Regions from separate parts of the Paenibacillus polygoni genome, predicted to be linked through region 2. Evidence: riboswitches for the same ligand, from Rfam matches in the RefSeq annotation. Region 2 holds a riboswitch; the other holds the start of a gene.
What was found. A riboswitch is a leader RNA that binds a small molecule or an ion and turns the genes downstream of it on or off. The one in region 2 is predicted to bind cyclic di-GMP.

Region 1 (12,829 bases), 1.9 Mb from region 2:
TGATGTACAAGCAAGATGCCGATTACACGAACACATTCCGTTCTCTAACTTTGCAAAAGCCTGAAGAGGTGGCCATGTACGGGAGTGATGAATTCAATTTTTGGTTTGAGCAGTGGCAGGCAAGACTAGACACACAACCAGAAACAAAGGCTGAGGCCTATGAGCTGATGCGTCGCAGTAATCCTGCCGTGATTCCTCGTAACCACCGGGTAGAAGCGGCGTTAGAGGCAGCAGTAAATCAAGCAGACTACAGCGTTATGGAGCAGCTGCTAGATGTGCTTAAAGACCCTTATGCCTATACAGCTGAACAAGCTGAATTTGCTGCACTACCGCCGAAATCAGCTGTACCGTACCGGACCTATTGCGGGACCTGACAGTAAACACCAAGAATCATCATATGAAGCTTAAGGAAACAGGATATGTGACCCGTATGTTAGATGGGAATGTATCCTGTTTTGCTGTAGAATTCGTGACAGAAGGAAAAAAAGAGTATGATAGAGTAAGAAGAAAGATGCAGGATACAAAGCAATAAAAAACGGGTAGAGAGCAGGATACAATGGAAATGATAAAGAACAAAAAACAACGATACCGCTTTAGCGAAGCACCCATATGGGACTTATCGCGAGCTTATTATGAAGAAAAGGGAATGAAGGCATGGAATAATGACCAGGTCCCTCAATATATAACGAGTAATCCCATGATTGCTGCAGCTTATGCAGAGATGATATTTGGCTTTCTCCAAGATCGGGCCTCTCAAAGACATACCACAGATCCGGTTACGATCGTAGAGCTCGGAGCAGGAGCAGGACGACTTGCTTACCATGTACTTCTGGAGCTGTATAAACTCAGGGACTATGCGGGGATATCGCTGCCGCCTTTCCGCTATGTAATGACGGATCTTGCCATGAGTAATGTACTCGCTTGGAAAGAGCATCCGGCACTGCAATCTTTTATAGCGGATGGCGTACTTGATTTTGCAAAATTTGATGCCGTTCAAGACACGGAGCTGAATCTAGTGATGAAAGGCATCACGATTAGTAAAGGAGATGTAAAGCAACCTTTACTGGTTGTGGCTAATTACTTCTTCTGCGGAATTCCTCAGGAACTCCTTTATATTCAGGATGGAAACATATATGAGGCAGATGTTTTTGTGGAATATCCTGAACATATGGATACACTTAAACCATCAGAAGTATTAGACCAAATATCTTTGCGTTATGAACATAGGAGAACACCTGAGTATGAGCAGGAGGCATATCCTTATCGTGATGTCATTGCTGTTTATCAAGCAGAATTAGAAGAATCGCATATTTTATTTCCTGCAGCAGGACTCACTTGTTTGGAACGTTTGAATCAGTTGTCACAAGAAGGTTTTGTATTAATTACAGCAGATAAAGGAGAGCATTTACTCGACTACTGGAGATTCTCAGAGCCGCCGGAGCTGATTATGCACGGAAGTTTCTCATTAACAGCTAATTACCATGCACTTCAGCAAGTTTTTGAACAGAGAGGAGCCGAGGCATTATTCTCTCCGCATCACTATCGTAATATAAATGTCGGCTGTATTCTTCAGCTGGATCAGCCACAGGATTATTCAAATACAAGACTGGCTTATCGCCGGTTTATTGAGCGGTTTGGTCCCGATGAATTTTATAGTATGAAAGAATGGGTCGATCAAAGAATAGACAGTATGGGGTTGCAGCAGATTCTAAGCTTCTGGCGTCTCGGCGGATACGATGCAGAATTCTTTATTCAGAGTGCAAAGCAGATTAGCAGTCTGCTGCCGGAGGCAAGAGACGAAGAGCTGCTGGATATTAAAAGAGGTATTGAAATCATGTGGTCATCGTACTATGTGATGGAACAGCGCTATGACTTAGCACTCGATGCAGGATTAGTATTGTTTGAGATGGAGATGTATGAAGAGTCCAAACATTACTTAGAAATATCAATTGAGCTTTGCGAAGATGAGGAAGAGATCGTATCTACCGTCTACTATTGTTTAGCAATATGCTGCTTCGAGTTAGAGAAGATTGAAGAAGCACTTCATTATCTCAGAAAACTGTTAGAACTTGAACCCGATCATGAGGAAGCTTTAGCTTTGTTACAAGGGTTTGAACAATAAATTTTACATAAGACAGGTCCTTTTTGGATCTGTCTTTTGCTATTTAAAAGGGTATATTTTACATCTGGCGAAATGTAGTAGAAGGAAAGAGGAAAGAGGAATGTTTGGGAGGATATTACATGGAAACGTTAGCTAAACTAGAAGTGCATCCCTTATCTGAGATTGAACATTTGAAAGTTCACGGACGAACGACAGGACGGCTTTCTCCGCTCACCTTATTCTGGACAGGAAGTGCAGTTGAATTCAATGTCAGAGGATCGGAATTATGGGTGGAAGTAGAGGCAGATTATGATACATATGAGCCTTGGATTAGTATCCTGATTAACTCGGTTCCTGTAAGCAGGCAAATGGTAACAGCGGGAAGAAGCTTTATTTGTGTATTTAGAGGGATGAATAAAGACGTTGTAAAAAATGTGCGTATAGTAAAAGACATGCAGGCAATGAGCGGAGACCCTGAAAATTTACTGCAGATTCATGCCGTAAAGACTGATGGAGACTTTCTGCCTGTGGAAGAGAAACCTTACAAAATTGAATTCATCGGGGACAGCATTACAACGGGAGAAGGAGCCATTGGTGCGAGAACGGAAGAGGATTGGATCCCGATGTGGTGCAGTGCAATTCACAATTACAGCACGATGACTGCAAATAAGTTACAAGCGGATTACCGAATTCTCTCTCAAAGTGGATGGGGTGTCCTTACAAGTTGGGATAACAATCCGCGTGCAAATATGCCCGATTATTATGAGAAGGTATGCGGTATTCTCACAGGAAAGAAAAATGAAGCTTTGGGCGCCTTTGAGGAAAATGATTTCGAATCATGGCAACCGGATGTGGTAGTCGTGAATCTCGGAACAAATGATGGAGGAGCATTCTATTCCCCTGAATGGAAGGATGAAGTAACGGGGGAGATCTATAAACAACGATTACATGAGGATGGTTCCTATCACGAGGAAGATATACAATCCTTTGAGAATGCGGCGGTTCGTTTTCTTATGAAGATAAGAAAGTATAACAAGCAGGCGAAAATCGTATGGGCTTACGGAATGTTAGGAATACCCATGATGCCAGCCATATACCGAGCGGTTGATGCATTTAAGCAGAAAACAGAAGACCAGAACGTCTCTGTATTCCAATTGCCAAATATGACAGAAGAAACAATGGGTGCCCGAAGCCACCCAGGGGCAACAGCCCACGAAAAAGCCGCTGAAGAGTTATCTGCATATCTCCGAAGTCTCCTATAAAGATCTTAACGAAAAAGCATCCTCGCGGATGCTTTTTTCAATTGTATAAAATTGGATGGACGAAATGGCGCGGATTTTATAGTCAGCAGGTTCAAATTTACTTATAATAATAAATTAGTGCATGTGCTAAATTAATCCAAAAATATTACAACTGCTATCTTTTGTAGTAAAAGTTAGAAGTGGAGGTAACGTTTGTTTCAAATCTTGCTGCTTAATTTCTTGTTTTTACTCTTTCCAGTCCTCATATTTCTGATCTTTTTTGAAAACAAGCCTTTTTGTAACATTCGTTATGTTTTTGTGGCTCTCTCGGCAATAACCATGAGCCTTTGTATTATGATGCCGATTCGCTTAGAGTCCGGCTTTATTTTTGATCTGCGATATATTCCTTTTATTATTGTTGCTTTATTTGGAGGGTACAAAAGTGTCCTGCCTTTATATCTCTTGCTCAATATTATGCGGGTTTATGTGGGGGGAGAGGGAACACTTCAATCCTTTCTTTTCTCGACGGGTGTACTGATTGTGGTTCCCATGTTCAGCAAGCGGTTTATGAGATTAGAGTCCAAAGGCCGTCTTATCACTGCAACGTTCTTCTCTTTCTTAACTATGGGCTGCTATCTTATCACTCTAGCTTGCATTATTAAGGATTTAGATCATGATTTCTGGATGCTTGTTGTTAATGCACTTGGAACACATACGCTAGTAATGCTGATCATTATGATCCTTATTGAGAAAATAATTACGAATATTAAGGGACGCGACCAAATCCTTTACTCCGAAAATTTAAATGTTGCTAGTGAACTGGCAGCTAGTGTATCTCATGAAATAAGAAATCCGCTTACGGTAACCAATGGGTTCTTGCAATTATTAGCGAAATCCAAAACCATTACAGAGAAAGAAAAAAGATATATTAACTTATCTTTGCTGGAACTGAAGCGGGCAGAGAAGATTGTCAGTGATTATCTCTCGTTTGCTAAACCACAATCGGAAAATATGATTTATTCCAACATGAGAGAAGAGATCGATTACACCCGCGAAATCATTATGCCTTATGCCTTGTTACATAATGTCGATGTGAGGCTTACATTTAATAACACGTTAAAGGCACATTACGACCGGAACCAAATCACGCAGTGTCTTATTAATCTATACAAAAACGGGATTGAAGCCATGACAGAAAAGGGAGGCGGAACACTTCTCATCGATATTTCGGAAAAAAAGCAGAATATTAGGGTCCGAATTGAAGACACGGGAATTGGCATGACTAGTGAAGAAATTTCAAACCTGTATAAGCCTAGATATTCAACGAAAGAAGAAGGAACCGGTCTTGGAATGCTGATGGTTTACAGTACCATGAATAAGGTGAAGGGTAACATTGAGGTGCATAGTGAAAAAGGCAAGGGAACTACCTTTCTCTTAACGATACCCGCAACAACCGAAGAGACGGTTAAAATGAATAAGCAATAGAAAAAGACGAAAGGAACGATATTGCTGCGCGTTCTCTCTCGTCTTTTTATATAATTAAAGCTCTATTTGTTTCCTTTACGGACTTTCAATAGCTTCCCTTTTATAGTTGTATCCTTCATCATCTCAAGCACCCGAGGTCCTTTGCCATTCAGAATTTCCACATCTGTTACATGATCATGAATGGTAATAATACCAATATCATCTGCAGTAATTCCATCCAGTTTCGCAATGGTTCCCACAAAGTCTACCGCTCTAAATTTTTTCTTCTTGCCGCCATTGAAGTTGAGCTTCATGATCTGTTCGTTTAACAGCTCACGTTTATTTTTCTTAAGTTCGGTACGAACATGCAATTTTCGTTCAAATTCTTCTCTGCGCAGGTCAACGGCCTCTTCGGAAGGGGCTTTCATCTTAGGAATCTCAAACCCAATATAGGCCTCAATATCCGCTAATCGTCTGCCATCTCTAGGAGTAACAAAGGTAATCGCTTTTCCTGTCTTGCCTGCACGCCCCGTACGCCCTGTACGGTGAACATAACTCTCTTTTTCCAGTGGAATGTCGTAGTTAATAACATGTGTAATATTCGTGATATCAATCCCTCTAGCTGCTACATCAGTAGCAATCAGGTAACGGAATTGTCCTCTTCTAAAAGCGTTCATCACTTCAAATCGTTCTTCTTGTTCCATACCGCCGTGAATCCGATCGCATGGATATTCGAGCTCTGCAAGTTCTCTGAACAAGGAATCCACATGCTCTTGAGTACGGCAGAAAATAATACAGCTGTCTGGGTTCTCCGTTATAAGGACATCTTCCAGCAGAGCGAGTTTGTCTCCCTCTTGTACCTGAATAAGCGTATGTTCAATCGTTGCTGTTGTGATCCCGGTTGCTTTAATTTCAATCTCAGTTGGACGATTCATATACTTACGAGACAACTTGGCTACATCTTCTGGGAAAGTAGCAGAGAATAACATCGTAACTCGATCCTTCGGCAGTGCCTGAATGATCGACTGAACTTGTTCAATAAAGCCCATGTTCAGCATTTCATCGGCTTCATCAATGACAAGATAAGCGATTCTTTCTAGCGCAAGTGTTCCCCGTTCAATATGATCAAGTACGCGTCCAGGTGTACCAACCACCATGTGAGTCCGCTGTTTTAATTCAGCCTTTTGGATATGAAACGGATGTTTCCCATAAAGCGGGGTAGCTTTGATCCGTTTAAAGCGGCCTATATTCGTGATATCTTCTGTTACCTGGAGGGCAAGTTCGCGAGTTGGCGTCAGAATGAGGGCCTGCGGCTTATTTTCGTTCCATTCTACTTGCTCGCAAAGGGGAATACCGTAGGATGCGGTTTTACCGCTGCCTGTTTGTGATTTGGCTACCAAATCTTTATTTTGGAGTACGACAGGAATGACTTCCGATTGAACTTCTGTTGGCGTTTCATAACCTAAGCTATGAAGTGCTCTTATAATTTCTTCACCTAAAGGATAATCTGTAAATTGCTTCTGACTCATTCTCAACCTCTTCTGCACTATATTTCAGTTCACATACATATAGAATTTTTGTCTCTAATCTAACCTGTATCTATCCAGTATACTCTATTGTTTGATTTCTCTCTAATTTCACGCAAATGTCAGTTTTACATAAGAAACAGAACTGGAGTCATATAAACTTTTGATCGTCATAGTCCATAAGAATGAAAATGTACTGGGATAAAGTACAAACCCCCTGCATATTTCAAAAAAATTTAATGATAATTACCTATCTGTAATTCATAAGGGACGTTCCGATAATAAAACAGGACAGTAAATATTGTCTTTTGTACCCCCAAAACTTAATAGGCAAACTTATGGAAACATAGGGACGCAAAGCTATAGGGACTACGGTTTTATATAAACTATTGTCAGCCAGCTGCCAAAGAGTGTGTTTCGCTTTTTGATATAAGAATGTATAAGAATACGGAGTTTATTTCTTATGCTTTTTTAGATGCGTATAAGTTGCTCTGTAAGAGTAGCTTTTTTTGTGCAAGTTGTAAGGGTTGGTGAAGTACTGCACATCACATCAGGAGGTAGAGAGTATGAAGAAAATGATAGCAATCGCTGTATCAGCGGCAATGCTTCTCAGCGTGTTAAGTGAGACGAGTTATGTTATGGCAAGTGAAGTGCAAAATGCTAAACTAGCAAAAAGCGCAGCACAAAGTGAGGTTGGTTCGGCAAGCAAAGCAGCGGTAGTTCCTTTTGATTTATATGGGCAAGAGGTATTACCTACATACAATCGTATTTATAAAATGGAAAATGCAAACATAGCATCCATCACAAGCAATGGCGGCAACTACCCAAAATCTCAGATTAGTAAAGCAATTGATGGAGATATGAGTACCCAATGGGAAACCGGAAAGCCAAATAGTACAACATTTACGAATGAGGTTGTTTTCCGGTTAAATGAAATCACTACATTAGATCGAATCGTGTATGCAGCTAGACAGGACATCGCTAAAGGTAAAGGGTTTGCACAAGAATTTGAAATATACGGATCGGCTACAGATGAAGGAAATAATTTTACATTAGTAACTACAGGAGAATACATAGGTTCCACAGGGAACATCGTAGAAATTCAATTTGCCGCAACAACGTTTAAGAGAATTAAGTTTGTATACAAAAAAGCAAATCAAAACTGGGCAAGCGCAGCTGAATTTTCTTTTTATCGAGAAGATAAGGTTAGAGATGCTATAAATACTCTTTTCACAGATGGAACGATGAGTGCAGTGATACCAGAATATAACCAAATCGACAAATTGATTACCCTGGAGCAAGAAGCAAAAGAACATCCGTTAAATGCTGCTTATAAAGATCAGATTGATTTAGCTAAAAAGCTGGTCAGCGGTGAAATAGAATTACAAGAGACGCTATTAAAGGCCGAACAGCGCGGCGATATGAGAAAGCATGCACAGCAAAACCTACGAATGAATCTAGGTACGAACAACCAGCCAACCGGATTTGCAGCTAAACCGGGTGATATTATTCATGTTTATTTAGAGGTAGAGTCTGCTGACAAAATCCCTTCCTTAGTCTTCACACAGCAAGAAGGATCATGGTCGAGCTTTGCAAAAAGTGTACAGCTTAAGCCAGGGAAAAATACAATAACCGTACCCGAAATTGCGACAAGTTCTTATTCCCGCAGTGTTACGAAGGGCGGAACCATTTATATTGTTAATCCCTATACATCAGAAGAGCAAGGGAAAGCTCCGATGCTCCGTTTTGAGGGGGTAGAGAAAATTCCGATGATGACTTCGGATACCGCTCCCGAACAGTTTAAACAAGAGCTGATCACCTATCAAAAGAAAATAGATGAGGATGCAGCAGCACATCCTAATGTGACTGATCGCCAAGTAGTTGATGTTGTGGAGATGGTCAGCAACCATATCATTTTCACAGGAACGGCTTCTGAGGCTTATCACCAGTTTATTACTAAAGGCAACAACCCAGTGGATACCATAACCGGCTATGACGTATGGATGAATCAGATTTTCAAAAATTATGGTCTAGATGGAACCAGTGAAGTGAACGATCCAAAATTGATGCGTGAAAATATCCGCCTGATGCAGCCTTATGGTGCGATGTACGCAGCTGGTGATCATACGGGGATTCAAAATGGAACTGTAGCATTGATGTTGTCTGATTTCAGAAAGGTGGCTCCCGGATGGGGACTGAACCATGAAATCGGGCACCGTCTTGCGATCGGAGAACGGGAATATCCCGAAGTGACCAACAATATGGTATCTATGCTGATGTCAGTGGAAGCCCATAATATGAATGACAGTTTTGCAATTGATGACCGTATTCCTTTTGAAACGATCTATAACTACGTAATTGAAGAAAATAGAGCTGCCATGAGTGAGCAAGGGCTTGCTGCACAGCTCGGTGCTTACTGGCAATTGGAGCTTGCTCATCCAGGATACTGGAGAGAACTGTCCCAGATGTACCGTGAACGGAAGGTTTCTCTTACAAACGGAGATATTTCAAAACAACAATATTATGTAGAATTTTCTTCTGAGCTATTGGGCTATGACTTAAGCAGTTATTTTGCTAGACATGGTTTCACTGTTACAGAGGAGACAAGAGTAAAGACAGCTAAGTATCCAGAGCCGAAGAAACTTTGGTACTTAAATAATTCGGTTCTTACATATGAAGGAACAGGAATTGAAGATAAAGATGCAACCTATTCAGTGCAGGTCAGTACTTTAGTAAATGCTGCGGCTAAGACGAACACCTTAAACATGAGTATAGATGAGAAGTATCAGGATGATATCTTAGGTTATGAAATTTACAGAGATGATATCCTCGTTGGTTTCACAAGCAAGAGTCAGTTCATGGATACAAATGTAGATACAAGCATTAACCATACCTATAAAATCATTGCGTATGATAAAAAGTTGAACCCATTAAACCCGACCCAATGTAAGGCATTCCAGCCTAAATTATCAGTAGAAGAGCAGATAACCCTGAAATTAAATCAAACGTTTGATCTAGTAGATTATGTAAAAGCAACAGATTATCAAGGAAAAGAGATTACAAGGGAAGTCGTTGTTAAATCAAGCGATGTGGATGTTACGAAAAAAGGAAGCTATAAAGTGGTGTACGAAGTTCAGAGCGAAGGGACAACTTTGACGAAAACAGCGAATGTTATTGTAACAAGTAACTTGGAGTATGCTTCTGATCTGACTGCAGAATCGGCTAAAGTAGGTTATGGTCAGTTCAAAAAAGATACAGCGCCAGGCGGCAATGCAATTACGCTTCTCAGACAAGGGCTTACGGCCACATACGCAAAAGGCATCGGAGTACATGCTAACTCTGAGTTGATATACAATATTGAGGGTAAAGGGTATGACTTTTTTGAAAGTTTTATCGGCGTTGATTATGCAGCCGATAGAACAAGGGCATCAGCTATATTTGAGGTGTATGTAGATGGTGAGAAGAAATTTTCTAGTGATGTAATGAAAGCAAGCACAGAGCATGAATTCATAAAAGTACCGGTTGCAGGAGCGAAAAAAGTGAAACTTGTAACAACGGATGCCGGTGATGGTAACACACAAGATCATACCGTATGGGCTGGTGCTAAATTTACGACGGCTTCAAGTGCACCTGAGCTTTTCATACCTAAATCCGTATCTACTACAGTAGGTCAAGAAATTACGATTCGTGCTGATTATTCGGCTGTTGATGCAGAAGATGGTGATTTAACTTCCGAGGTCATCGTGGCGGGTGAAGATCAAGTTAATTTTAATAGAGCGGGAGAATACCCTATTACTTATACGGTAACTGACCTTGATGGAAATACGTCCACAAAGACAAGAACGATCGCTGTTGTGGATATGGAAGATTATACGTATCTAACCGATTACGACTGGAGTTCCACGCAGAACAGTTATACAGCACCGCTGAAAGACATCTCTATTAGTGCGAAGACCTTACGATTGACGGATGAGCATAGCAGAGAAATTTCCTACAAAAGAGGGATTGGTGCACACTCTAATTCCACTATTGTGTATGATCTAACGGATAAGAATGTTGATTACTTCACCTCTTTCGTTGGGGTGGATCGTCAGATGTATGGTTCTGTAGGTTCCATCAGTTTCGAAGTATTTGTAGATGGAGAGAAGAAGTTTGACAGCGGACTGATGAATTCAAGAGATCCGCAGAAGTTCATTCAAGTGGATATCAATGGAGCAAAAGAACTTAGGTTAGTTGTTACCGATGGTGGGAATGGAAATGGGTCTGACCACGCAACATGGGGAGATACGAAGCTGCATTATGCTAATGCCAATCGCTTGTTTACGGATGAGCTTGGACAAGCAATCGAGGAAGCAAAAGCGGTTATTTTAGAAGGATACACTTCAGAAAGTATCGAGGTGTTCACAACGAGCTTAGCAAAAGCAGAAGAAGTCCTTGTTAATCAGGGAGCAACTCAAAATGAAGTTGATGCAGCAATAAAAGCTTTACATAGCGCAAAAGAAGGTTTGAAACAGATAGATCTTACTCAAGTCATAACGGTAAAAGACAGTTATTTAAACGACACCATTAAGAAAACGTTAGGCGTTACCGGGGAAGTTACACTAGGTGATATGTATCATCTTACTTCATTAATCTGTTTGCCTAAGGGGAGAGATCGAGTTCGTTCTCTTGAAGGATTAGAGTATGCTATAAATCTGGAGACCCTTAATATCAGTGGAAATGAAGTCACCGATTTCTCTCCGATTGGCGGCTTGGTGAAACTGAGTAACTTCACTATGGACCCTCAATACATGGAGGTAGCCCAATTAAATGGACCTGTTGTTGAAGTGGATAATCTCGTTACAGGGATAGATGGTAAGAAAGTAATCCCTGTTACAGCAGCAATTCGAAACAATAAAACATCCCAAGAGACAGTGCTTGATGGTAGTGAATGGTCGAAGTCCCCTGAGAAATTTACCTTTGATTTAACAAATGAAGAGAAGGGATATTATACGTTTGTAATTGCCTATAAAGTAGAAGGCAGCTTGGTACAATTAATGTATATCATCGATAATAGTAAGTAAGTTAAATTCAAAAATAAGGGCACCCTGCGGGGTGCTCTTATTTTTTTGTAGAATAGCAAGTGACCTTGAGAATAACGATGTCTATGCTAGAATTTCCTTATAATACATTATAAGATATGAATTGTAAGTTTTATGTTTCACATTCTCTCGTATGTTAACATATACCGATTTATTTTGAAGAAGCAAAGGGGGCGAAAATGATGATTAAAAGGGCAGCTCCTTATATCTTGTTCATTGGACTCGCCTGTGTCGTTGTGGATGGTCTTTGGATTGTGGAGCATTACGATACCTATGATACATATCCGGCAGAAGCGTTCATCTGCCTTATCCTCGGACTTTGCTTAACTTTGGCTGCTCATCTAATCATTCTGCTTGGACAGAGGCAGGTGACTCCGATTGGAGTAAATAGTAAAGCAGGGGGAGGTAAGGATCACCGAGTTTTTCTCCAGAAAGTATGGGCAGATGGTGAGAAAATAGCAAATAGAGCATTTTTAATCTTGCTTATTTTCTTTATTCTTCTTGCTATTTATGATTTTGTGTTGGCAATAAGTCTGCTGAATCCTGTTATTTTTATAGGGATGACCGGTTATTGGTTTTTGGAGATTGTGCAAGAGGAAACGGAAGACCAAATCAAGGCCGATCTTGAACCGAAAAGCCGTAGAGTTCAAGATCTTCTGAAACGAATTGATTACCGAAGACATCCCTTTAGTATACCGCTGATTCTGTTCACCCTGATTGTGTTCACTTTTTTATTATCTAAGCAGTTTGGGTTTACTTTGGGCTTAGAGACAAGCGGGAATCCCTACTATGTAATGAGTTTACCTTCTGGGACATTTATTACGGGTGGTTTCGTTTTTGCTTGTGGTTTTATTTATATTTTTCAGCATGGTGACTTCTTCGGAGTTCGCCAAGCCAAACAGAGTGATTATAAAGTAATGCGACTGCATTTTTTTGAAATCATCATATGTGGCTCTACCTTTTTGATCTGGTTACTCATTCTGGTTGTTGATTTGTTCACTAGTTACTAATCAAATAGAAGGGTCCTACGATATCATCTCAGAAAGTGAGAATGGGAGGTCTCATTTTATTTGTGTTTCTACCGTCCTTGAAAATATTGTAAATAGATCAGAGTGGTGATATGATTAAATTATATAAATGATTAAAGTTACTTAATTCAATCCTTAGGAGGGATGAATTTGACTGATGACAATATTAAAGTAGGCATCTCTAATAAAGAAGGTCAGCTAGGATTTCTTTTTACCAAAGGCGGGCTTCGTGAAGGGGCAGGACGAAAAAGTATAGGTGTAACGAAGAAGGTATCGCTGACCTTAACGGAGGAGATGTGGGAGCAGTTCGATAAACATTGTGCAGAATTAGAATTATCTAAATCAGAAGCGATACGCACGATGATGGAGCAATATTTTTCATCGAGGT
Region 2 (12,829 bases):
TCGCGAATATCAGTGGGGTTCTGAATTTGATACCCTTCGCGTACGAGCCAGAATCCGTCTGTAAATTTCATTGTTTCTTACCCCCTTCAGTTATACTATAATGATATTGATAAAATTTGGTTTTTTCTTACGATATTTTGATGAATAGTATCACTATTCTGACATTTACAGCTATTCTTAGACGTTTCTATGTCTACCTGGGCCAGTAAATGGAAGCGATTGCAAATATATAAGATTTATACGTAAAAAAGAGAGGCGTGAACAGCTCATATGAATAAAGAACTGCTTCGTGAAAATCGAGTCCATGGACATTCGCTATTTCCTGTCAGTGTATATCCAAAAGTAAATCAGCTGAATGGAGACAGTATTCTTGATTGCCACTGGCATGACGAGATGGAAATTATACTCATGGAACAGGGTACTGCTGTATTTCATGTAGATATGAATGTATATGAGGTTACCGCAGGGGACGCGATTTTTGTAGGAAGTGGAGAAATTCATGCCGGATACCTGTTGGGTGATGAACGCTGTATTTTTTCAGCCATTGTATTTGATTCAAGGTGGCTTGCCGGGCCTTCTTATGATGCTTTGCAGGAGAATTTATTTGATCCATTACTGACAAAGAGACTCCTTCCTCCTCGCCATATTAAGAAAAGCACAGCATGGGGTTCTTCAATTCTTCATCACATCCACCAGATTCTGCATGATCACGAGGTAAAGAGCCGAACGCTCGAAATTTCTACAAAAGCTCATTTGTATCTGATCTTCGCTGATATGTTCGAACAAATGCAGCTTGACGAAAAAGCTGGGGGAGTTACAGGCAGCCCCGACAAAATTGATCGAATTAAAGCCATCCTCGGTTATATACACGAGCACTACAGCGAAAACATGAAGCTGAACGATTTAGCCTCTCACCTTAACATGAGCGAAGGACATTTCTGTCGTTTTTTTAAAAAAATGGTACAGAAAAGCCCGATTGACTATATTAATCACTATCGAATACAGAAAGCCTGCAAGCTGCTTGAAAATACAAACTATAAAATAGTTGATATTGCTCTCGAAGTTGGATTTGATAATCTCAGTTATTTTATTACTTTATTCAAGAAACAAAAACAACTCACTCCTTCGCAGTATCGAAAACTTTTCTATGAACAACTCGCAATTGAAGCTTTAGAATAATGTTCCATAAGAAAAAGGTGCCTAGAGGATCACTGAAGATCTCTTAGCACCTTATTTATTAACGACTTGCAAGCTTCAACCAGCTCGCATATTCATGAATCGATATTCCGGCATACGAGCTATGAATATTAGCTTTTTGTTCTACTAATGCAAGCTGTTCAGCCATATACTCAGGTCCTTCTTCATAAAACGTAATGAAATCTCCTTCATTACTTTTATTCGTTTCCACAGCGATGGATACTTTCTTACCAAGGGCAGAAGCTTCAGCCAGTTCCCCAGAAGCCACGTCATAGATTGCATTTGCTTTATCACGGTAAGCCATAACGGTAACCGAATCATACTGACGAATCATCCAGCTGCTAATTTTCATATCTTTATCAGGAGTTGTATAGTTATCAAGCCAAAACGGAATATCTGCTCCGATTTCCATATGGAGACGCTTAGCTTCGCTAGTCAAATAACTTACATTTGATTGCCACTGTCTCACTACTTCATCCACGTTTTCTTTCCATTCAGGAAGAACGTGAGGTTCAATATCCACATGGATGCCGGAGAATTTCTCAGTTTCGCTTGCTTCGTTCTGGTAGTTCTCAATCCAATCTATAAAATCGACCAAACCTTGTCTAGATTGGGTCAGTCCCCAGGATGGACGGCCATCTAAGATCTCCACTTTAATACCTGCAAGCGTTGCATTATGTATAAAAGATTGATAATAACGATTCCGCACATCACGATTGATTTGTAAATAAATAACGTTTATATTGTTTTCCTTAGCAAAAGTCAGAACAGAATCAGGTGCTGTTTTAATCTGTGTTGCATCCCACAGCCATGTGGCCGTTTGGCTCTCTGGAACCGAAGTAGATTGAGTAACTTGGGTAGTTTTGGTTACTCCAGTAGCTTCCACCTCTTTGATCGTTCCTGCCCACGGTACAAAAGCGATAACGGTTGCCAAAATCATGGCGCTTAATTTCCTGCTGTTTCTTCTCCACATATGTCTGCACACTCCTTCGATTGATCACGTCGGCAACCGGCTATCATTGTAAGTCCTAAGACTCACTTTAGACCCTATGGCTTTGCGTCTTTACTTTTCAGTAAATTTGCCCTCAGTGTATACACAACTATCCAATAGTCACAGCCTTTTTCTCTTTACTCATTACATTGAACTAAGTCTTTACCCTTTCAGAAATACGAAAGTCTCATTTTCTTCTTGGTACGGAAGGTCCAAAGGCTTACATTATATATTTCGTAAATACTGCGCAGTCTGATTATAGGTCTTTAGACTCATTTAGGTATAATACACTATCATTTCATAAAATAAAACAAAAAATAGGCGAGCAGACACATGTCTGCTCGCCTATTTCGGGGGATAACTATTTCATTATTCGAATAAGGAAACAATGTTGATTCCATCTGCGGAAATCTGAACAAGTCCTTTATCAGATAAGCGAAGTTCTGGAATCACTACTAACGCAAGTAAAGATAGGGTCATAAATGCATTATTCAGATTACATCCTGCACTCTGTAATGCAGTACTAATTCCTGCTGATTGCGATGCGACCACTTCAAATGGTTCCGTAGACATCAGACCCGCAATTTGCAGTGGGAACTCTGTCGTCCCTTCCTCCGTTATAACAACAACTCCGCCCTGCATTGCTGCTACGCGATTAGCTGCCTCAGCCATTAGCTCATCATTCGTGCCAATGACCATCAGATTGTGACTGTCATGGGCTACCGTCATCGCGATGGCTGCGGGGCCACGGAATCCAACCCCTGAAACAAGGGCAACGGATTTGTTCCCCGTCATATGATGTCTTTCAATGACAGCAATTTTGCAAATGTCCTTTGCCGTACTCAGTTTTACTAACCCAGACTCCACTTGCACCTTTTCCCATATTTCTTTCGTTTCTACATGGTTTTCCGTCACTTGAATGATTCTTGCTTTGACCTCTCCCTCCGAGATCGGAGCCGCAATACGAAAATCTTCGGTTCGCACCGGTTCTGCAAGGTGAACTGTACCCAGCGCATCGTCAGGATATACATAAGTTTCCCATTCTGCAACCATTTTTCCTGAACGTGCAACCACTTGCCCGGCAGCAATCGTCGTATCTACGTTTACATCCGCGAGACGTCCCTTTAATAGAATAATATCTGCAATGGAGCCAGGAGTAACTGAACCTACATCCCGCTGAACGCCGAATCGTTCGGCTGTATTAATGGTGGCCATCTGGAAAGCGGTAATCGGCTTTAGCCCCTGCGAAATTGCATGTCTCACAACAAAATTCATATGTCCTTCATCCAGCAAGGACTCTGAACTTCGATCATCGGTGACAAGCATCATCCGCCGAGTATCAAGACCAAGTTCTGTTGCCGCTTTTACGGTTTCAGCTACATCATGCCAAGCGGAACCCTGACGTAATTTTGCATACATGCCCAGTCGAACTCGTTCTAGAACATCTTCCTTTGTCACACATTCGTGATCTCCGGTAACGCCTGCAGCCGCGTAAACAGGAAGTCTCCAATCATCAGATGCCCAAGTAAAATGACCGTCTACTGCCTTTCCGGCCCTCAGTGTTGCTTCAATCTCGCCAATCATTTTATCTTCACCATAGACTACACCTGGAAAGTTCATCACTTCACCAAGTCCAATCATATCGTCTCCCCAAGATAAAGCTTCTGCTACTTCCTCTGGACCAATCCAGGCACCTGTGGTTTCAAGCTCAGGACTTGTAGAAGGTACACAGGAAGGAGCCTGCATATATGCTGCCATCGGAGTAATTCTTGCTTCCTCCAGCATGTACTTAAGTCCTTTTAATCCAAGTACATTTGAAATTTCATGCGCATCAAAGAACCCTCCTGTTGTCCCAAGGGGCAGAACTGCCCTTGCAAACTCGGATACTTTCAGCTGCGTGCTTTCAATATGGCAGTGACCATCGAGTAAACCGGGTGCAATATACATTCCTGTGGCATCTATGATTTCAGTATCTGGCCCAATCGTGTGTGACACATCTTTACCAACATAAGCAATTCTTGCTCCTTGTACTGCTACCGACATCTGTTCGATGATTTCACCAGAAATTACATTAACAAGAGATCCGCCTTGAATAACCATAGTAGCTTTCAAATCTCCTCTGGCAGTGGCTACTAAATCCTTTACGCACTCTGCTAATTCAGGTCTTTCGAATCGTTTTGTTTTCAAGTTGATCTCCCCCATTCATTTACTCCAAAAAAATATATTGTTACCGATTATAGTAGCCGACGCCTCACATGTAAATAAATTTAACTCAAAAAAATCAATATTTCATTGAGTGATCTGGATAATATCGAATCTATATAGAAATATATAACATATAGTGAATAATATCCCTTTCATGATATGTAAATGAATTGAAAAATGTCCATTTCTCTCTCGGTGATCTAATAAAAAAAGCACTCCAGATTTTCATCTGAAATGCTTTCTCATTATTGGCTTTGTAATTCCTTGCTACGTTTGTACTTCTCAGAAGGCACATCGGCAATAAAAGGACTTACAGGACCAAGAGAGTAAATATCCAGCAAATGCATAGCTCTCGTGCAAGCAGTATAGAACAGCTTCCGCTCACTTTCTGCAGCATACATTTCTTTTGAACCGTCATAAATAATGACAGCATCAAATTCGACGCCTTTTGCAAGATATGCCGGAATAATCTGCACACCTTTGTCAAAACCGAGCGTAGTTTTCTTGACAAGTTTTGATGGGATACTAAGTTTATTCGACATTCTCTCATATACATCTTTACTTTGGTCTGCTGTTTTACATATGACAGCTATGGATTCATAGCCTTCCGAAATTAATTGTTCCAATTGATGATGGATGGCTTCTTCCATTTTGCCGGACTGAGTAAACTCGTGAACCGCCGGAAGTTCTCCTTCCCGATTAAACGGAACGATCTCTTCGCCGTTTGGCAGCATGGCTTTTGTAAATTCCACAATTTCTTTCGTTGAACGATAACTTCTTGTCAAACGAATGACTTCCGTTGATTCCGTTCCAAATATCTCTCCTAGCGGGCTTGCCGCCTGCAGTACAGACGAGTGAGCATAGATCGCCTGATTAAAGTCACCAAGTGCGGTGATTTTGGCCCGAGGAAAGATTCGTTTAAAGAACGCTAACTGAAATGGAGAGTAGTCCTGTGCTTCATCAATAATGACATGGCGAATACCTGTAAAGATCCGGAATCCAAGCAAAGAATCCTTCAAATATAAAAAGGGGGTTGTATCTTCATATGCCAGTTCCTGAGCTTGCAGTTGATCGGTAGTAAACCGGCTAATCTCTTCCCATGCAGCAGGTAAATTCACTCCTGATGAGATGAAAGACAGTACCTCAGGATCATTAAAAATAGCGCGATACAACTTCTTCGTATCCACAAAACGAATAGCTTTTACCCATTTTCTCAGCGGCTTTAACCGATCCGATACCACCATTTTCGCTAAAATCTCTCGTTCTAAATCATAATCATCAAAGGTTTCCTTCTTGCCTTGCTGTTTCCGTTTCAGTCTCTGATAAGCCCGGTGATAATCTTCCTTGCTAAGAAGCTGGATCTGTTCATCTACCCAAGGTGCATTCAGTTCACTTTTACCGAATAGAGATAACTCTTTTAAGAGCCAATCTTTTAACAGCTCTAAACGGTTAGCAATACGAATGCTTTGATCATATTCATAAAACTTTATGCGGATCTGTTCTGCGGATACGACTTCTTTCCCTAAAAAACGCAGCGGCCGAAACATCATCCCCTTCTCAGCCAGCATCTCTCTATATTTCGTAATCATGGTCAGAAACGATGGAGAGGATTTGAATTCAATCCCTTGAATTCTAGCCTCATAAGAAGGATCATCTTTTTGCGACAATACATACTCTAATTGCACAAATGGATCTTCCAGCTGATACTCTCTGCCGATTCTGCGCTCTAAATATTCTTGGAATGTCGTTTGAATCATGTTTTCCTCACCGAGTTCAGGCAGTACGGTAGACACATAACTGTTAAACATAGGGTTCGGTGAAAATAAGATCATCTGATCTGCTTTCAGGTGTTCTCTGTCTTTATATAATAAATAAGCAACACGCTGGAGAGCAGCTGATGTTTTTCCACTTCCCGCCGCTCCTTGTACGATTAGATATTTGCTCTTATCATTTCGAATAATCTGATTCTGCTCTTTCTGAATCGTCGCCACAATACTCTTCATTGTCGCATCAGAACTCCGGCTTAATACCGCCTGCAGTAACTGATCACCAATTGTGACCCCCGTATCGAACATGAACTTAATATCTGCATCTCGAATGGTGAACTGGCGTTTCAGTGTAATTTCACCTTCAATTAATCCGGAAGGCGTGTCATAAGAAGAATGACCGGGAGCCCCATCGTAGTATAAATTAGAGATAGGTGCCCGCCAGTCATATACTAGGAAATCCTGTTCTTTTTCTGATAAGAAAGAGGCGATTCCAAGATAGATTGACTCCTTCTCCTTAGAACCTTCTTCTATAAAATCAATTCTCCCGAAGTAAGGATTCGAGACAAGCTTATTCATTTTACTAAGCGCTTGAAACGTATTTTTGTGACTGCGTTCGCGTTCAGAAAGCACTTCTGACTGCTGTCTTAAATTCGTTGAGGTTTCCCCGACATCATCTGCTTCACTGAAGTTAATTGTCACTTCATCCCAGAAGTCCTTTCTCATCTCTACGACTTCGCCGCGGACTGATCCGACTTCCTTTTCAAGTTTTTCAATCGCTTGACGTATTTGCGTTGTTACTTCATCTACTCGTTCTTGTTCTAATTGCCACTCATTGTCCGTGCTCAAGACGCTCTCTCCTTTGTACTTCACTTTATGTCAATATGGATTATGTTTTAGTATTTCAACTTGGGCCTGCCATCGATCAATTACAGAGTCAGGATTATGAAGTTTGACCTGGATCCCCGTCTCAATCTTGGCATACTTTGCTTTGTCTATTTTTAACGCATGAATATGCGCACTGAATCGCTCTCCTGTATGTATATCAGAAAGAACAGCAGAATGATGCTTTATCTGAAGTTTTATATAATATACAAGACCTTCATAAATGATAACGAGCTGCGCTTTTTTACTTCGCATGAGGTTTATGGTGGTCATCGTGTTTGGCCATAACATCAGGTGAAATGTATATGGATCCGCTGCGAGTACTTCACCCACACTAATCATTGCCGAGTGCGGCCAGCCATCCTCGTTCACCGTCTGTAATAAGAAAGCCTCTCGCTGCTTATCTTTTAAATTTTCACCGCTCAGCAGTGTCATCAGTGCTTCTGGAATGGCTGTTTTCATCATCCTGATCGTCCCCCAAGCTCTACAAAAAGAATAAACCCGGACAATGTAGTCGGTGTCCGGGCTGTTTTATTATTGTATCCAATCCACGGAATGGATGCAAATAAACCGCTATTTTTTCAACCAAGCAGAAAGTCCGTCTGAATTGTCTTTCGTCTCTTCTGAATCGAGAATGTGATCAGCAAGTCTGTTTAGTCGTTCTAACTGATACCCATAATCATACATTGCAGCAGCAACAATCGATAACCTTAACATTCCTTCTCTGTCAAAATCAATTCGCTCTATAGCGGATTCCATAAATTCCACATTTGTCCTAACGATTTCTTCCCCTTCATGATCGTTCGGTTTCAGTTTATCTTCAAATTTAAGCAATACATGCTCATGAAATTTAATCAATTTTTCCAAATGGTTATCAAAATATTCATCCGTCTTCTCTGTTCTCTCTGACTGAAAATAATGTCTATCTACTGCATCAAGTACAGCGTATCCTTTTTGAAGACTAGATAACATGAGTTTGTAGACAACCATCTGTCTGGTTGTACTGAATTTTGCTCTTCTCAGCTTTTGGGTCTCTTCCTCAAATAAGCGATATTTATCTACAAGAGATTTGATTTGGCCCTCTAGGTCATTCTTTTCGTCGCGGAACACGGATTCCTTAATTTCATCGGATATCGACGTTCGCAGGAGAAGCGACATACGGTCAAATACACTGCGAATCTGCATGACAAACTGAATTTTAGGCTTTGGAGGCGATACAGTCACGTTAATAACCGATGCGCAAATAATCCCCACTAAGGTGAGCAAAAATCGATTAAGTGCATAATTCCAATCCCCGGAAGCTTCCATAATGGATACAACGGTCACTAGTGTGAGCCCAATGGTATCCCCCATGTTCAGTTTCAGACAAATACTTATAACGAGAATACAAGCAGCACCCACTGCAATGGGTTCATTGGAGAATATCATTCCTCCAACTAATGCAACAATGGCTCCAAGCGTAGTCGATTGAAGTTGGTCCAAAAAATACCGCCACGAACGGTATATGGAAGGCTGCATGGCAAAAATTGCGGCGATCGCTGCACCAACGGGTGACTGATCGATACCCAGCAGCATACTTACGTAAAGAGCAAGTGTTACTGCTATACCGGTTTTCAATACACGAGCGCCAAATGACATGACTTTCCTCCTCCTTATTTCTTTATGTTTATGGATGATTTCATTTTTTACTTTTTTTATGTGTAGTTTAGCATTGTACTAGAGATTTCCCTAGAAAGCATAACGATTTATTGTAACATATCTTAGTATGACTTACGAGTATGTTTCTAACATATTTTTTTCAAAAAAAAGTGTATTTGGTGTACTCTCCTCTAATAAAATAACGCGGATTCGCTTAAACTATTTTTTAATAGAAAATCCTCCCAACTTCCTTGCATTAATTTTCCTCTACAGGTAAACTGAATGTTTGCATTGTCTTATACTAGATTTAACCACTCATGATGTATTTGAGTTAGACAGTGCACTTACCTACAACCTAGAGGAGTTGACGTCATGCTAAAAAAACAATGGGGCCTAATCACCCTCGCACTAGTAATGGTATGGTCCATCATGGGCAGCACTGTAAGTGCAGCTGCATCACAGAACCCAATCCGAGTATATCTGGACCAGGTTGAAATGAAATTTGATGTTCCGCCAACCATTAAAAATGGAGTGACTTTTGTACAATTCCGTCCTCTTTTTGAAGGACTTGACTACACCGTAAAATGGAACAATGCCGATAAACGAATTAACGCAGACAATGGTGAGACCAAACTGCAATTAATTGTAGGCAAAAAATCTGCACACATTAATGGACAAAGAACAAAATTACCTGCTGCGCCCTACATAAGCAAAGGAAGCACGTTAGTTCCGCTTCGCTTTGTTGCAGAAGCTACGGGTTATAACGTAATCTGGGATCAAAAAAAGAAAACGATTCAGATTGAAACCGGTAAAGTCGATGACAAAACTAAAGCACAGGTGAATGCCTTTCTAAGCAAACTGAGTCAGGCAGAAAATGAACGCAGTATTGAGAAAGTGTCCGCATTAATCGATAACTATGCCCCTTTCTATGAAGAAATGATTCATGATTACGGTGAATACTTCAAATCACAGGGTCAAGTCACCTATACAAACATTAATCCTGTTAACATGTATGATTACGGGGCCACTGTGTTTGTTACAAAGACAAATACATGGAAGAGCGGTCCATTTTATTTTGACGTCAAACAGGATCTTATCTTGAAACTCACCAAGGCATCGAATGGCAACCTGCAGGTATTCTATGAAGGTGTCATTTCAGAATCCTACGCAGCCGAGGAGCTCATCGGTAAGCAACCCGCCGTGCCGGTGAAAGTAAAATCAGCTATTGAGGAAACATTAAATACGCAGTACGAAGGATACAACACAGAGAATAAACAGCTCTTATTATCATCATTTGATCCTACGACATGGATTTATCGTGATGTCATCTCTGTTCTTGAAGATGGTTGGTTCGAGGAATTTGATTATAGTTTATCAGCTACTGAGATGAACATCGTACAATATGATGGTGAAACAGCGATCGTTCATACGGAAGAAACCGATCTTGAAGGTGATCATACAACCATGTACTATATGAAACAAAACCTAGCAGGAAAATGGCTGATTGCTGACACTTTTGTTATACTACGCGATGAAGATGGCAAAATCAGATCCTCTCTTAGTGATCCAAGGGAAGCGAAGTTGATACACTAAAAAAAAACCGGCAGACGCAAATGCGTTTGCCGGGTTTTTCTTAATCCTCGCTCCTTTATGCTATATCTCGTTTTATCATGATGTTGTTTCATTGTTTTTTCTGGGGAACCTTCTTGCAACACCCGTCTGAATCGCAGCTTCAATGACGCTTTCTCGAATCCTTTTCACCACACGATCATTAAATACACTTGGAATAATGTAGTGTTTCGTACGTTCTTCATCTGAAATGGAGGAGGCAATCGCAGTCGCTGCTGCAAGTTTCATCTCTTCATTAATGACAGAAGCACGGCAGTCGAGTGCGGCTCGGAAAATACCAGGAAAACATAACACATTATTAATCTGATTTGGATAATCAGATCGTCCAGTGGCTGCCACTGCGACAATATCTTCGATTACACTCGGCATAATTTCAGGAACAGGATTTGCCATCGCAAATACAATTGGATCTTTTGCCATCGTAAGTATATGTTCCCTTGTCAGCAAGTTCCCTTTGGATACACCAATGAAGACATCTGCGCCTTTCAAAACTTCATGAAGCGTGCCTTCCTCGAGTTCTGGATTTGTCCGCTCTGCATAACTCTGCCATACGGGATTATCATAAACTGCTGTGCGCACGAGTGCACCTTCACGATCGACACCGATGAGTCGTTTTGCTCCAGCGGATAACAAGATGTTACTGCAGGCTACTCCGGCAGCTCCAATTCCACAAATGACAATTTTACTATTCTCCAGCGTTTTTCCTGCGAGTTTGAGTGCATTAATCAGACCTGCATACAGAACTACAGCTGTTCCATGCTGATCATCATGAAATACCGGGATATCGAGTTCCTTGTTTAATCTTTCTTCAATTTCAAAACAACGCGGAGAGGAGATATCCTCCAGATTGATTCCTCCAAATGCAGGCGAGATCGCTTTTATAGTACGAATAATTTCCTCTGTATCTTGAGTCTGCAGGCATATTGGAAAAGCATCCACACCAGCAAACTGTTTAAATAACATTGCTTTACCTTCCATTACAGGCATCGCAGCTTCAGGACCGATATTACCAAGCCCAAGGACAGCACTGCCGTCGGATACGACAGCTATCGTATTTCTTTTAATCGTTAATGAATAAGCTTTATGCGGTTCCTCTGCAATGGCGGTACAGATTCTTGCTACATCAGGGGTGTAGACCCTTGATAAGTCTTCTCGGTTATTTATCGGCGTTTTGGAAGTGATTTCGATTTTCCCGCCCAAATGCAGGAGAAATGTACGGTCAGATACGTTAATAATCGTCACGCCATCTAATTTACGAACTTGATCAATGATTCGTTTGTTCTGTTCACTATCCGTAATCGCTACCGTTAAATCACGGACCGTTACATCTTGATTGGTTGAAATGACGTCAATGGCTACAATGTCTCCACCAGCAGTGGAGATGGCAGAAGCAACTTCTCCAAAATTAATGGTCTTTGTTTTCATTTCAAGGCGGATAATGATACTGTTTCCATCCAGATTACGCTGAATCATGATGTTCCCTCCCGCAAATAATATTCCAAGCTAATTCTTTTACCATTTCGTGATGGTGCTTCCCTTTTCCTTCCTGTCTCAGGATTTAATAAAGAAGGCGGCATCCCTTCTGCTGATCATTACTTATCAGAGATGGAGTGCCGCCTTCTGTTTAATTATTTTATTATTATTTCAATATTATTTGATAATATGCTCTCTTTTTATAACACGAACACTATATGGCTCTAATACAATCTGTTCTTGCAATGACTGATTACGCTCGGACGATGGAAGTCCGATTTCGGTGTAATCCGCGCTGTCTAAAGGAAGAACTTGTTCTTCTCCCGTATAGTTCTGTATAAATACATAATCATGCTCTCCATCTGTACGAACGGATACCGTTACCCCGCTAGGCAATTCACTATCCATGGACTTCTTAATTCCTGCTTCTTTAATAATCCCTTGATAGAATGTTTTATGGAATGATTCCGAGTTACGGGAAGCAATGTAATATGATTTTCCTTCTCCAAAAGAGTGAACGGTTGCTGCCGGTCTGCCTTTATAAAAATCACTTCCATAAACCGCTAGTGCAGTCGCACCTTCCAGATGAATCAAGTCACATAGTTCAATCGCTTCATATTCGCCGGTGAGTCCTAAAGAATTACCAGCTAGAGCTTCAATTCGGTTAATTTGCCCATCATGAAGTCCATCAATTTCTTCTGACCAGATGCCAAGTGTTTTACGAAGCGGTCCTGGGAACCCTCCTAAATGACACAAGTCATTCTCATTAACGATCCCTGACCAATACGTAGAGACAAACGTGCCTCCATTCTCCACATACTTTTCAATTCTCTCCCCAACCCCTGTTTTTACCATGTAGAGCATTGGCGCTATAACAAGTTTGTATTTGGACAGATCTGCATCCATATTAATAATATCCACAGGAATCCCTTGATCCCAGAAAACTTTATAGTGTGATTGGATCGTTTCATCATATTTAATTCCGATATTTCTAGGTCCTTGTGAATCCGTTATTGCCCAGCGATTCTCCCAATCAAATACGATA

Region 1: it holds a riboswitch for cyclic di-GMP, as region 2 does, so the genes downstream of both, QPK24_RS23065 (NPCBM/NEW2 domain-containing protein) here and QPK24_RS08475 (hypothetical protein) in region 2, are expected to answer to the same signal.

Annotation. Positions count from the first base shown of each region.
Region 1 is NZ_CP127162.1:4,828,843-4,841,671, reverse strand. It holds gene QPK24_RS23090 (protein adenylyltransferase SelO) at 1-374, shown strand, start outside; gene QPK24_RS23085 (tetratricopeptide repeat protein) at 563-2,122, shown strand; gene QPK24_RS23080 (SGNH/GDSL hydrolase family protein) at 2,242-3,363, shown strand; gene QPK24_RS23075 (ATP-binding protein) at 3,697-4,827, shown strand; gene QPK24_RS23070 (DEAD/DEAH box helicase) at 4,890-6,335, opposite strand; cyclic di-GMP riboswitch class I at 6,652-6,740, shown strand; gene QPK24_RS23065 (NPCBM/NEW2 domain-containing protein) at 6,899-11,395, shown strand; gene QPK24_RS23060 (hypothetical protein) at 11,593-12,423, shown strand; gene QPK24_RS23055 (ribbon-helix-helix domain-containing protein) at 12,592-12,829, shown strand, end outside.
Region 2 is NZ_CP127162.1:1,754,106-1,766,934, reverse strand. It holds gene yicI (alpha-xylosidase) at 1-71, opposite strand, end outside; gene QPK24_RS08480 (helix-turn-helix transcriptional regulator) at 271-1,179, shown strand; gene QPK24_RS08475 (hypothetical protein) at 1,238-2,170, opposite strand; cyclic di-GMP riboswitch class I at 2,199-2,291, opposite strand; gene ade (adenine deaminase) at 2,558-4,375, opposite strand; gene helD (RNA polymerase recycling motor HelD) at 4,639-7,008, opposite strand; gene QPK24_RS08460 (pyridoxamine 5'-phosphate oxidase family protein) at 7,039-7,509, opposite strand; gene QPK24_RS08455 (FUSC family protein) at 7,618-8,682, opposite strand; gene QPK24_RS08450 (copper amine oxidase N-terminal domain-containing protein) at 9,055-10,275, shown strand; gene QPK24_RS08445 (NAD-dependent malic enzyme) at 10,351-11,784, opposite strand; gene QPK24_RS08440 (beta-galactosidase) at 11,962-12,829, opposite strand, start outside.